DNA from 4 places in the Bacillus sp. JJ1562 genome. Region 4 is predicted to be linked to each of the others. Evidence: riboswitches for the same ligand, from Rfam matches in the RefSeq annotation. Region 4 holds a riboswitch; each other region holds the start of a gene.
The links. A riboswitch is a leader RNA that binds a small molecule or an ion and turns the genes downstream of it on or off. The one in region 4 is predicted to bind cyclic di-GMP.
Positions count from the first base shown of each region.

Region 1: linked by a shared signal. The riboswitch ahead of V7097_RS09360 (DUF3789 domain-containing protein) and the one ahead of V7097_RS06420 (OmpL47-type beta-barrel domain-containing protein) in region 4 are both predicted to bind cyclic di-GMP.
Region 2: linked by a shared signal. The riboswitch ahead of V7097_RS16075 (hypothetical protein) and the one ahead of V7097_RS06420 (OmpL47-type beta-barrel domain-containing protein) in region 4 are both predicted to bind cyclic di-GMP.
Region 3: linked by a shared signal. The riboswitch ahead of V7097_RS23790 (hypothetical protein) and the one ahead of V7097_RS06420 (OmpL47-type beta-barrel domain-containing protein) in region 4 are both predicted to bind cyclic di-GMP.

Region 1 covers NZ_JBALOQ010000015.1:10,550-13,736, reverse strand. The annotation lists gene V7097_RS09365 (GNAT family N-acetyltransferase) at 309-848, shown strand; gene V7097_RS09360 (DUF3789 domain-containing protein) at 1,623-1,730, opposite strand; cyclic di-GMP riboswitch class I at 1,781-1,865, opposite strand; gene V7097_RS09355 (hypothetical protein) at 2,158-2,469, shown strand; gene V7097_RS09350 (hypothetical protein) at 2,552-2,773, shown strand; gene V7097_RS09345 (hypothetical protein) at 2,745-3,187, shown strand, end outside.
Region 2 covers NZ_JBALOQ010000024.1:64,684-67,870, reverse strand. The annotation lists gene V7097_RS16085 (AAA family ATPase) at 1-209, shown strand, start outside; gene V7097_RS16080 (hypothetical protein) at 342-710, shown strand; cyclic di-GMP riboswitch class I at 1,179-1,264, shown strand; gene V7097_RS16075 (hypothetical protein) at 1,715-1,948, shown strand; gene V7097_RS16070 (glycerophosphodiester phosphodiesterase) at 2,396-3,187, shown strand, end outside.
Region 3 covers NZ_JBALOQ010000057.1:45,625-48,811, reverse strand. The annotation lists gene V7097_RS23800 (acetylglutamate kinase) at 1-179, opposite strand, end outside; gene V7097_RS23795 (CPBP family intramembrane glutamic endopeptidase) at 533-1,372, shown strand; cyclic di-GMP riboswitch class I at 1,653-1,738, shown strand; gene V7097_RS23790 (hypothetical protein) at 1,812-2,510, shown strand; gene V7097_RS23785 (HD-GYP domain-containing protein) at 2,600-3,187, shown strand, end outside.
Region 4 covers NZ_JBALOQ010000009.1:64,933-68,119, reverse strand. The annotation lists gene V7097_RS06420 (OmpL47-type beta-barrel domain-containing protein) at 1-1,289, opposite strand, end outside; cyclic di-GMP riboswitch class I at 1,371-1,456, opposite strand; gene V7097_RS06415 (flagellar protein FliT) at 1,606-1,956, opposite strand; gene fliS (flagellar export chaperone FliS) at 1,956-2,357, opposite strand; gene V7097_RS06405 (flagellar hook-associated protein 2) at 2,373-3,187, opposite strand, start outside.

The DNA.
Region 1 (3,187 bases), on a different contig from region 4:
TGACAGTCATTCCGGCTTAATAGGATAATAGGCCCAGGCCCTAAGTGCACTCTAAAACAGACGAAGGATTGCAAAGGGGAAAGCATCATACTTGTAAATGAAAATGAACGTACCTCAAATTGACCAAAATCGTGGAATAAATCGTTGTACAAGTGAGGGGAATTTGAAATAATTGTTAGGATAGGAATGTAAAGACATACAACTATGAATCTTGTTAAGAAGAAAGGTAATTACTAATGTATTAGTTATGCCGTACCGCTTCTTGAAGCTCCATTAGTTGAACAGTGATATGGAGGTATCGACTTATTATGCAGTCAATCGAGATACAAATGTTACCTTGTAACGAGAGTACAAATATAGTGGAAATGGAGCACATTGCGAACATAGTTAACCGTGTATATGCGGCATCTGAGGGAAGTCTTTGGATACCTGGTGCTTTCCGTACGACAGCAGCGGAAGTGGCAGAGTTAACGAACAGCGGTGAGATTGCCGTAGCTCAATCAATGGGGCAAATTGTTGGTTGTGTCCGTGTTCGACAGGTTGACAAAGAAACGGGAGAATTCGGAATGCTAGCTGTGGATGATAAATACCAAGGGACTGGCGTTGGACGAGAGCTAATCCGCTTTGCTGAACAGAAGTGTCAAAAAGAACAATTTCGTAAAATGCAACTTGAATTGTTAGTACCTCAGGAAGGTTCTCACCCAGACAAAGTAATCTTGGGAAACTGGTATTCTCGTATCGGCTATCAACCGATTCATACAGAAACCATAGATGCTTCGTTCCCAAGGTTGGCGGAGATGCTGGCTATCCCTTGCAATTTCATCGTTTTTCAAAAAGAATTAAGATAGCAGCAAGATACTCTATATAAGGTCTCGCCAACGATTTGACGAATGGAAAACTAGAACTAGCAATTCAAGTTGGTAGAATCGGAAGATTTGGCGGAAGAATACGGAAAAACCAACCAAGAATTCCTATAGTCTTTGTCTTATTTCGCACAGAACGCGAAAAAAGTTGAATACTTCGTTAATGTTAAAAGTTTCAAGTGCGATGATGGTCAATTTGTCAAAGGTGACGTAATTCACGATGACACAACTGGAATCCAAAATTGCTATTAATAAAATACTATCCAGAATTGGTGAATCATCATTAACCATTATGTATTTACATATTTTTTTATTAACTGTATTAGCAGAGTATACAAAAAGGGATATTTGGCTAATAATCTTAATCTCAATAATCATTCCAAGTATCATTCATCAAGTATTCAAGACCACACGAATAACATCCAAACTATTCTTAGGAATTCAATCTATACAAAAACAAAAGCCGCCAATCATATAGTTGTGAAAGGCGGCTCTACATGCTAGATTGCATGTACTTGCAAATAATATTTAGGTTTAGTAGATGTTAATAAAGTACCAGTTTTCAACAAGGCCACTGAAAAACTAACGTCAATTTCTCACTTATCAATTACTTCTTAGTAATTAAAAAAGGGAAGCATTTGAATATTTTTGCTTCCCTTTTAATGTTTCATTAAATCAATTATTGTACTTATTTCTTTCTTGTAGTAGTGTGCCAATGAGTAATAATCTACCAAAAAATCTAAGGATGTTTCCTAGATTCTAAATTTCTTCTGACATTTCATCTGCCCGCTTCGATACTACCATTAGGCTCATAATGAACACTGAAGCGATACTACCTAAGGTTAGCCCCAAAATAAATAACAACATAAAAAATGCCTCCTACTAAGGTATTTCACAAATCGTAGAAGGTTCTTGTATTCGGCAACTGGCTGGCATCATCCTAGGATTTTAGCCCCTATAGTTTTGCGCCGCCACCTTTCAATGGCTTTGCCCTTTCGTACGATTTATGCCTTTTATCCTAGCATAACCCACTATTCGAAAATGAACAGTGCCTAAATACCTATATTAAGTAGTTATCTTTTCCTTTGTATCCAAAAATACTTTTTCATTACTACTCTATGACAAGCGTTACTGGCTTGCGCTTAATGGCAAGGTGTATGTCTACGATTACCAAATTAAAGAATGGTACATCTACGACAATATACACGCTTCATCATTCATGGTGTTTAAAGGTTATTTGTATTTTGGTAGCTCAAAAGATAGGATGGTCTACCGATTCAAGAAGACAGAGCATTTGACACCTTATAATGATGATGGAAAACCTATTAATGCGTATTGGTGTTCTAAAATGTTAGATTTCAATGTTCCTGAACGATATAAAATTATAAATCGTATCTTTTATTCATTAAAACCAAGTGACCATACATCTTGTAAGTTGTATGTTCGAACAGATAGAAAAGATGTAAGCTTTGTAGATCTAAAACGTGGGGATAAATTAATTTTCCTAATTTTTGATTTTACTCGTTTTTCTTTTAAAGCTTCAGATGTACAACAAGAAATGAGTAAAAAGTTAAAAGAGAAAAAAGGTAACACACTTCCAAATTAGACTCGAAAATAACGAATTAGACGAAAGTTTAGGTGTGACTTCATTAGGCATCAAGTGGAACACACAAAACGAGGTGAAATAGATGTTTACCAAAATAAACAACTTTGTAAAGAAAATTACAGATTTGCCCGACATCCCTTCTCCTACCTATACTGCCTCTCAATTAAAAGAACAGTTTAAGACTCCTTCTGATGAATTACAAGAAGCTCATAATCGATTGGTTGACGAATTAACCGCAGAGAGTGCATCAACTAATATCGGAGCAAAGAAAACGGATGGAACGTGGTGTACTTTATGGCGCTAAAGCTGGTGACATATTGAAAGCCGTAAGACAAGGGCAAGCTATACAATTGTTTGTTAACAATGTCCTGTCATCAACTTTTGTTTTAAAACCTGAACAGTGCTATATTCTCCCCGAAGATAGACCAATAATGGCAGGCGTATCATGGAGAGATAATACACGAAATGTATTTTATGATTCCGTTAAAGTCTATCCAGAATCCAAGCCTAAATATATGCACTTATCAACCGATGATGTAATAGAGATGTTGAAAGAATTAAGCACAGGTAATTACAATTCAGTGTGGGATCATCCTATCTTTGGATTTTTCAAGGCGATGCACGATAAATATGGTGCGGTGTTTTCTTTGTATTGTTTTAATAAGGATGGTAGTTGGAATTTAAGTCAAATGACTACCAAGTTTAAGGATGAATTTAG
Region 2 (3,187 bases), on a different contig from region 4:
ATCATTTTTGTTTGACGGCTAGTAAAGAAACCATTTACGAAAGGCTGAGGAAACGTGGTGAGGAAGAAGGAAATTGGTGTTTTCAACAAACTGAAAAATGCTTGAAAGCCTATATAGAAAACGACTTTGCAGAGTACATAGACACCGAAAAAGTTAGCGTCAATGTTATTATCAACAATATAAAAGAAAAGCTAAACAAGATTAATTAATATTTCCCAAGTGTGCCCTGTCTCCTCGAAGATAGGGCTTTTTTATTATTTGAGGCAATCTTAACTCTTTGGGATTCTAACCGATATCAATATTAGCAGACAATATTCGACATATTTTAAAGGAGCTTATATATGGATATCGAACAGATAATTAAAGAAATTAACAACAGCGTGGATGAACTTGATCTAGTCACGGCAAGAAAATACATTGAAGAAAATATCGATTTTCTAAATTCTAAAAGGAATTTCCTAAATAGAAATGCTCGAGATCTATTGAAAGTCCTAATTGACATGCATAATTCAAATTACAAGCCGTTACAAAGAAATGAATTAGCTATAATAAATACAATTAATACTTACTCTACAAGGTTTGATTTAAGAGGAATAAAATTATTAATAAAAGAAAACTCTCAGCTATTGCTTCGTGAGGCTATAATTCCTTATTTTAATAAGGATGCAAAAATTGTGCTAGAAGGTATGGGAGCAATTACAAAACAATAAGGATTGGGTAAGCAATCTATTTCTTCAGAGGTAGGACTTTTATTATTATTATTATTATAGCCCTCACAGTTGTGTGGGCTATTTTATTCAACTTTTATCTTTGAAACACTTACTTCGTAAAACTCCTCAAACTTATAAATTAACTTTTCATTCAGGGTCCTTTAGGCAATCTCAAATCTAATTAAAGAATTTTCACTAAATCCAATAGCTTGAGCAACTTGTGACTGGTTAGTTTTTTTTGGAATCTTAACATTCTAAGATTGTGACCTATTGTTGACTTCATTATAATACACCTGTATTGAAGGTCATTTGCTGAATCAGCTTTTGGCAGGCCGCCAAAGGACCCAACTCGTTATACAGGTATAATTATCTATTTTAGGGATGATTTTGCAGTATTTTGTTGAAAATTGTTGAAAAACTCCAACTTTCGTTTTATAGTTAAATTGGTTTATTTAAACTATTGACAAAAATTGAAAAAGGCAAACTTATCGAAAGGTAAGGACGCAAAGCTGCGGGTCTAAGGTTCTGATAACTATGATAGCCGAGTTGCCAAAAAGTTTGTGAATAAATATATCGGTTATAGAAATAACCATTTATCCAAATTTATCCACCATCTTTTTGGTGGATTTTTTTATTTTAAAAACAAAGGAGCTTCTATAAATGGCTATAAAATGAATCTTGATTAATACGAAAGAAGGTTGAAATAAGATGAAGACTATCAGTAAAGAACAAGTTTGTTTTAAGTGTAAAGAACTAAAATCCGTTAATGACTTTTATGATAAAGGAAATCGCTTTATGAATTGTTCAGAATGTCGCAGTGCTAGATTCAATAGAAAAAAGTCGTTTGAAGTATTATTAAATAAAGAGAAGCAAACAAGACAATATGTTTAAGAATAATCTGAAATTCATATCCACCGTCTGTAAATATAAATTAGTAAGGTAGTTAGCTTAACAGATATTGGCTGTTCTAGCTATGATTTTCATATAATAAGGAGATGTTTATCTTGACCGTGTTATTTGGAACTGTTGAATATTTCGAAAAAGAAATAGTGAACCAAATGTCTACTGAAAAATTGCAAAATTTGTCTTTAAGTAAAAGTATAGAATTTGCCTATTCATCGGTAAAAAGTGAAATTACGAATGTTTTTATATGTAGTGATATATTTCGGAAAGATTTATTGTTGAATATTGAAAAAGCATATGAACAGGTTAGAGGTTCTATGGTGGGTGTTGATTAAAGGTTTTAGTTGAGCTTTTTGAAGGTGAGTTACCGCACCGAGATGACTTTCTACCTGCGCGGATTTGACGGTCACCCCGGAGATCAGTACGTTTACGACGGGTGGTCCGACGCGCTGACAATATTGTGAAAAAATTTATTTAAGCGGGTGCATTACTTTAAGAAGGATTACTACTTTAGAGGGAAAATCCACACTCACTAGAGATGGGTTTTAGAAATGAACTAGTCATAATGTTTAGTATCACATTATCGAGTGTCGTAAGTAAAATGTAGTAATAGAGTATCCCTATTCTATAAATTAATTTGCAGAATTGTAAAAAAACGTAAGGAAAAAGGTTGAATTTTGTTAACACAATTGTTATCAAGCTATGAACATATCTATATACTAGCTTAACATCCCTTTTCTAGAATATGTTTGAATACATATTTTAGATAGGAGATGGAGAATATGAGCAAAAAATTATTAATCGGTACAGGGATGGCCTTTTCGTTGTTATTAAGCCCATTTGGTCAGGCGTTTGCAGAAGGACCGACAGTAGGCGAAAGAAAACAAGTGGAAAATGTAGCACACCGTGGTGCATCAGGTCATGCTCCTGAAAACACAGTTTCTGGTTATGATTTAGCAGTTGATATGAAAGCCGATTATATTGAAATTGATGTTCAAAGAAGTAAAGATGGTGAATTAGTATTGATTCATGATACAACAGTGGATCGTACAACAAATGGAACAGGAAAAGTAGGAGATTTAACATTTGAACAGTTTAGAAGCCTTAGAAGTCTTGATGCAGGTAGCTGGAAAGGGGAACAATTTGCAGGAGAACAAATCCCAACATTTGAAGAGATTCTTGATCGTTACCGTGGGAAAATTGGAATTTTCATAGAATTAAAGGCTCCGGAGCTATACCCTGGTATTGAAGAACAAGTAGCAGAAGCATTAAAAGAACGAAATCTCGATAAACCGCAAAATGAAAAAATCCTTATTCAATCTTTTAACTTTGAATCCATGAAAAAAATGAACAAGCTTCTTCCTAATGTCCCGATTGGTGTAATAACTTCTAACCGTGCAGATACAACAATGAAAGCTTTACAAGAATTTTCAACATATGCGGATTGGTTTAACCCCCATTATGGAATGGTGACAGATGAATTAGTGAATCAAGTTCACTCTCTTGGTATGCAAATTGGATCTTGGACAGTACGTAGTCAAGAAGTAGCTGACTTTCTATTCGAAATGAAGGTT
Region 3 (3,187 bases), on a different contig from region 4:
TCAGTAGCATTTTGGAGAAGACGTGCGGTAACAGCATCTAAATCAGGTAAATTAAAGGCTATGCTTTTGATTGTGATTCTTGTCCAATATACGTGTTGCTCCCAAGCTAAACGCATAGCATTACTTAAACGAACTTCCTGTTTACTAATACAAGAACCGTTGAACCAAGGATTTTCCATGGTTTCACCCCCCTTTTTTATGGATTAATACATATCTAAGATAGAAAGGGATCTGAGGTATAGGTAATTGATCATGTTATGAAAATTAACAATTGGAACCAGGAGTGTCTGAAACCAATTTTACAAAATAGGAGTGAAAAATCCGTTATGATAAATGCATTGAATCCCAGTTGATGCTAACTTTTCTACAAAAATTGCAAGAGAAAATTAGGCAACCGACTCTTCACTATATTGTCTTTATTAATATTTGAGCAGGAGTGTAGCATTTTATTCAATTTTAAAAAGTAAAATGGATTAGACAGTAGTACTTCAGTCATAATCCTTTTTAGGAATTAAGAAGGGGAGCGAAAGATATGCATTGGGGAAAGGTAGTAATGCATAGTTTGTGCTTGGTAATGTTATTTTTAGCAGCTGTTATTTTTGTAAATCCACTGACGGATTGGATTCATAACGATACAATTCGTGTTGTTGTTAAAGAGTTTATACGTATAGTGGTTACTCTTGGACTATTCTGGCTGTACGCCATGCTTTTTTTAAAAAAGTCGAGTGCATATTTTCGTATTCATAAACTAATCAAGATGGATAAATTGTGGGTCTTTGTAGGACTATTGCTTCCACTTACAGTGATTGTTTTTTATGTGTTTATGCAATACGCTATTTTTGAACGGCAAGACCAACTTTCTATCCCATCTATAGTAGCGATTATCGTTGGATCGCTCATTACGGCATTCTCTGCCGGAGTGATTGAAGAAGTTTTGTTCCGAGGCTATTTGTTTAAGCTAATCGAAGACAAATGGAATGTGGCAACTGCAGTTTTAGTGAATTCCATTTTATTTGGTGCACTGCATTTACTCACCCTCAATGGGCTTCAGTTACTTGATGTATGTTTGATCCTTATCGCAGGCACTTTGGTTGGTATAATGTTTTCGCTAATTGTTTATAAAACGGGGACAATATGGAATGCAGTTGTAGTGCATATTATCTGGAACTTTTTCTTAAACTCTACTATTATACAATTTGCATCAAAGACCGATAAAAATCATTCCTCACTAGTGATGTTAAGGTTTAAATCGAATGACCTTTGGATTACGGGTGGTTCTTTTGGAATTGAAGTTTCTATCCCTGTTGTCGTACTGTATGTACTAACTATCAGTTGGCTTCTCTTTCAGAAATCTGAATTCAGGAAGGTATAAGAATAGAGACTGTCCCTTGATATAAGAGGGGTTGTCATATTTTAAAGTTTGTTGATTTGTTGATTTTATTTATGTCTAGTTCTATTAACTTTAATGCAGCTAAACCAATGGCTGAGTGAAAAAATATTTTAACGTATGAAAATAGGAAACTTTATTTTTTTCAGAAAATCTAAATTTTTTACAAAGAAATCTAATTAATTTTATAAAAATACAAAATATTACAAAATTAGCTATAGATATAGTTCATTAGTCCTTGTATAATAATGGTAGATAATATAATAGACTCAAAGGGCAACCTATCTGAAAGGATATGGACGCAAAACTACAGGGGCTAAAGTATGACTACTATGCCAGCCAGTTGCGAAATGGAAAAGGCCCGTTTATATGAAATGGGTCTTTTCTATTGTCTACATAGTTAAAAGTGGGGAGGAGTAATCATATGAAAAAGGTTTTCTCGATTTTAATTTCAATCACCATTTTTTTAGGGGTAGGATTTCCAGTTTTTGCAGCTGAAGATGAAGATGAAGATGTTCGAAAAGCAATTGAATTAATTGAAAAGACAAACAAGGAAATTGATGAAAAGATTGAAAAAGCAGTAAATAAAGCAGATAAGTTACAAGCCGAATACCTTCTTGACATTCGTAAAATTGAAGAAGGAGATACTGTAGTTAAATTAAAAGAAGAAAAAGAAAAAGTATTGTCTGACTTAGTAGCTACTCGAAACGATTTGAAAAAACGAGAAAAAATAAATAAAAAATTAGAAGAAATTAATACAAAGCTTAGTAATGAGGAAGCAAAAATTAATAGTAAAATCGCAGAAATCAAGCAGGACATAGAAGAGGCAACCCATCAACTAATAACTGCAGATGATAAGGATACAAAAAAAATGGAAGAAAAAATTAACAAATTAGAAGATAAATTGGAAAAAAGATCAGAGAAGTATCATGAAAAAACAGAACGGTATACAAAAGACTTAGATAAGGTTATTACGGATATTTATAATGAAACACTTAAAATGTCATCGGAAACTATTAAAAAGGCTGCAAAAAAGGGAGTTCAGGCTGAATGTAGCTGGAAGCTTGTTCGTTTTGCAGATAAGTGGGTTTGGATTGACCCTATTAAAGTAGTGGGTTGGTAAAATAGTTTTACAATTCTGAATAAAAATGTAGTACAATAAAAACGAGTTCTATGTAGAACTCGTTTTTATTGATTGTAAGGTGGGATAGTATGGCCGGTTTTACAATTGGAAAACAAGGAACATTCCTAGAAACAGTTAATTTTGATAATAACCTTGAGATTAGTTTAGTTACTCGAGGGGATGGAGTGGAAATAATAACACAATCTATTGGCGAAGGAAAATTATTCTATGTTTATCCCAGTGAAAATGTAGATGCTTTAGAGTTTTATTATATTTTATCTGGAGAAGTCGAGTGTGAACTTAATAATAAAAAGCATATATTAGGTCCGGAAGACTTCTTCTCAGCCAAAGGGATTAGCGATCCAATCCACTTTACTGCGCTGTCCAAGGTAACCTTACTATGTGTATTTACCGAACAAATCTTTGTCCATATAAGTAAGGATATATCCTCTCTTATAGAAATTAAGAAACAAGTAGAAATAAAAGATAGATATACTCAAAAACATAGTGATCGGGTGGCAAATTATTCCGTAAAAATAGCTAAAAAACTAAAATTAGATAAAGAGCGTTTAGTGAATTTAACGACGGCATCTGTACTTCATGACATCGGTAAAATTAATGTGCCAATTGAGATTTTAAATAAACCAGGGCGATTAACGGATGAAGAATATGAAATT
Region 4 (3,187 bases):
TTAGAGCCGTCATTTTTCACTTGGTAAACATAATAATTGGTCGTATTAGAAGTTGGTTCCCATTCTAGCACTACGTCATTTCCATTTTTTACATAAGAGGTAACTTTGCTCGGTGCCTGCATTTCAACGTGATCAATCGTTAATGAAACTCTCGAACCCTCTAATGATTCTCCAAATCTAGCATTGTAAGAATGGATTTCAAATTCATACTCACCAGCTTCTGATTTAGAATATGTGGTAGTCGTAGTAGAAACTGTACTTTTTAATACTTTTTCTCCATCGATAATTTGATAGATTTTATAGCTAGTAGCATTTGGAGCGCTGTTCCAAGTTAGCTTTATATCATTAAGATTTAGTAATTGGTATGAAAAATTGGCTGGTGCCTCCATTGTGATTTCATTTACAACGACGGCTAAAACTTCTCCACCATTTGACTCACCAAAACGGTCACTATATGACTGAACTTCATACTTATAGCTGCCGGGTGCTACATTTGTTAGTTTTATAGATGTCTTATCAGTTTTTTCAATTAGTTCTTTACCATTATCGGTAATTTTATATAGTCTATATTCTGTTGTAAAAGGAACTGATGTCCAACTGAAGGTAACGTCATTTCCATTTGTAATAGAATATTTGAAATTACTCGGTGTTTCCATCTCTGGATGAACCACCTCAGCAGGTATTTGCGCTGAAACAGGGGATTCTCCATATAAAGAGTTAACCGCAGAAACAGCATATTGATAGTTTCCTTCTGCTACGTTCGTAATTGTATGAGTATTCTTTGTTGGAGAAGCTAGTAACGTAAGCTGCCCATCCTCAGAAACCTGATAAAGATTGTATGATTCTGCATATTTAAGTGCATCCCAGGATAAAACAACATTGTTTCCGTTCGAAATTTTAAATGAAAGATTGGATGGCTCGACCATCTCTGGATATGTAACAGTAAAACTGATAGGAGCACTTGGTCCAGACTCCCCATCCGAATTTAGGGTTGAAATAACAAATGTATAGGTACCTTCTGGAAGATCCTTCATTAGATAACTATTAGAATTCACCTTATCTTTTAAAATAAGCTGTCCATCAGTTATTTCGTAGATGTTGTATCCAATTGCTCCATATACAGAATTCCAATTGAGTTTAATATCATCTGGAGTTACCTCCTGATATGAAATATCGCTTGGAGGCAACATACTACCACTAGCGAGTGCATTGCCCAATGGGAAAAATAATTGAACAACCATTAGAAGCAATGCGAGAAAAGTAACATTTCTTTTTAAGATTTTCTTCATTCTTTAGTCCTACCTTTCTAAAAAAAGCCAAAAGAAAAAGAACCTCGTACAAGGTTCATAGGTAGATAGACTATGAGTCCTTGTGGCAACCGGCTACCATCCACATGTTGTGGGTCAGGCCCTTGGCTTTGCGTCCTATGATTTCCCATAGTTTGCCTTTTTCACTTTGGTTTTTTGTTATTCATTACCTATTATCATACTATTTTCCTAACGAATTGAAAAGGTCTATTTTACTAGTTATAGTCAATTTATCCTTATTTAACAGAAAAATCTAGCAAAATAAACCGAGTAGCGTATGCACTACTCGGTATGAACTCTATTTTCTTTTATCGAAAAACATTCCATCATCTGGTCCTGATTGATAAGGATTAGAATATTTTTTTGAAGATGCTTTACTTTTTTTCAATTGGGCTAAATCCATCTGAATCTCGAGTTTGAATTCTGCTAATTTAGCATCAATGATTTTATTCATACGAACAATTTCAGCGCCTAATTGTTTTTCTTTTTCAGTAAAAGGTGGCTTAATCTCTGGAATCAGGGTTTCACGTGAATCTAAAAAGGTGTTAATTCTTTCGATCTCTTCTTCCCGTTTCTCTTTTGGGATTGGTTGTGAAACTATGTCTAATAGCTTTTCTGTAACCCTAGAAAGAGAGTCTAGTGCATTCACTACACTTGCCCGCCTTGAACATGCTGTCGTTGACGGTTAATTTGAATAACTTGTTTCCACGTGTCACGGAATTCAGTTACAAGACCTTCAACTTCAGAAAGAACATCTAAGTCATTTTTGATATTAACATCGATTAACCGGCGATTGATATAGTCATACATGGTCATCATGGTCTTAGATACTTCAACATTTGGATCAAGTGAAACCATCAGTTCTCTAATGATATTTTGCGCCTTTTGAAGATTTTTATTTTTTTCTTGAATGTTTTTTTCTTCAATTGCTTTTCTAGAAAGCTTAATAAATTTTAAACAACCGTTATACAGCATTAAAGTTAGCTCTCCAGGCGAAGCTGTTGTGACGGTATTAGTTTGATACGCTTGATATGGGTTACCTATCGCCATTTCTTACACTCCCTTTTAATAGCTAAACTGTTGCATTAAAAACGCCGACTGTGAGTTTGCACGCTGAATAGCTTTTTCCATTTCAGTAAATTGACGCCAATAGCGATCCTCAATTTTGAGTAATCGAGCCGCAAAACTATCTATCCGATCGTCCACATTATCCAGATTTCGACCAATAGTAAATGAATTATTTTCAGAAAAGGCTTTACCAGCTTTCAGTTCTATTCCACTCATCGTTTCTTTTATAGAATCTCTAAGTCTCCTTGCGATTCCTTTTTCTTCCGTTGTAGGCCCATCTTTTTGAAAAAGCTCATAAATGGTATTTGGATTATTGGAGATAGCTTCACGAAGTTTGCCTTCGTCAATGATCAACTTTCCTTTATCCAAATAGTTTTTAGATGTTGTAATACCAATATCCGATAGTTGGTCAAACCCTGTTCCAGTACCCGATATAGGCGTATATAATTGCTGCCTCATTTTATTTGTACTTGAGATTAAAATAGAATCACGGTAAAGGGTTCCTTTGCGCGCTTCCTTTTCCCATTTTTCAATTTGGTCTTCCGTCATATCCTCTTTCTGAGCATCCGTAAGAGGCTGATAATTGCGATTCGACTTTTCAATTGTTTTTGAGTTGATATTCGTAATTAATTCATTGTATTTATCTACGAACGAAACTATTGTAGATAGTATTGAATCCACATCAGGAGAAGAAGAAAATGTTACTGCTTGTCCGGTTAAGGTATTTATATCACCTGTTACTTGTTTTAATGTATACTCATAGCCATTAATTTGAAATGTATTTGAACTACGTGTTGTTACCAAGCCGTTAT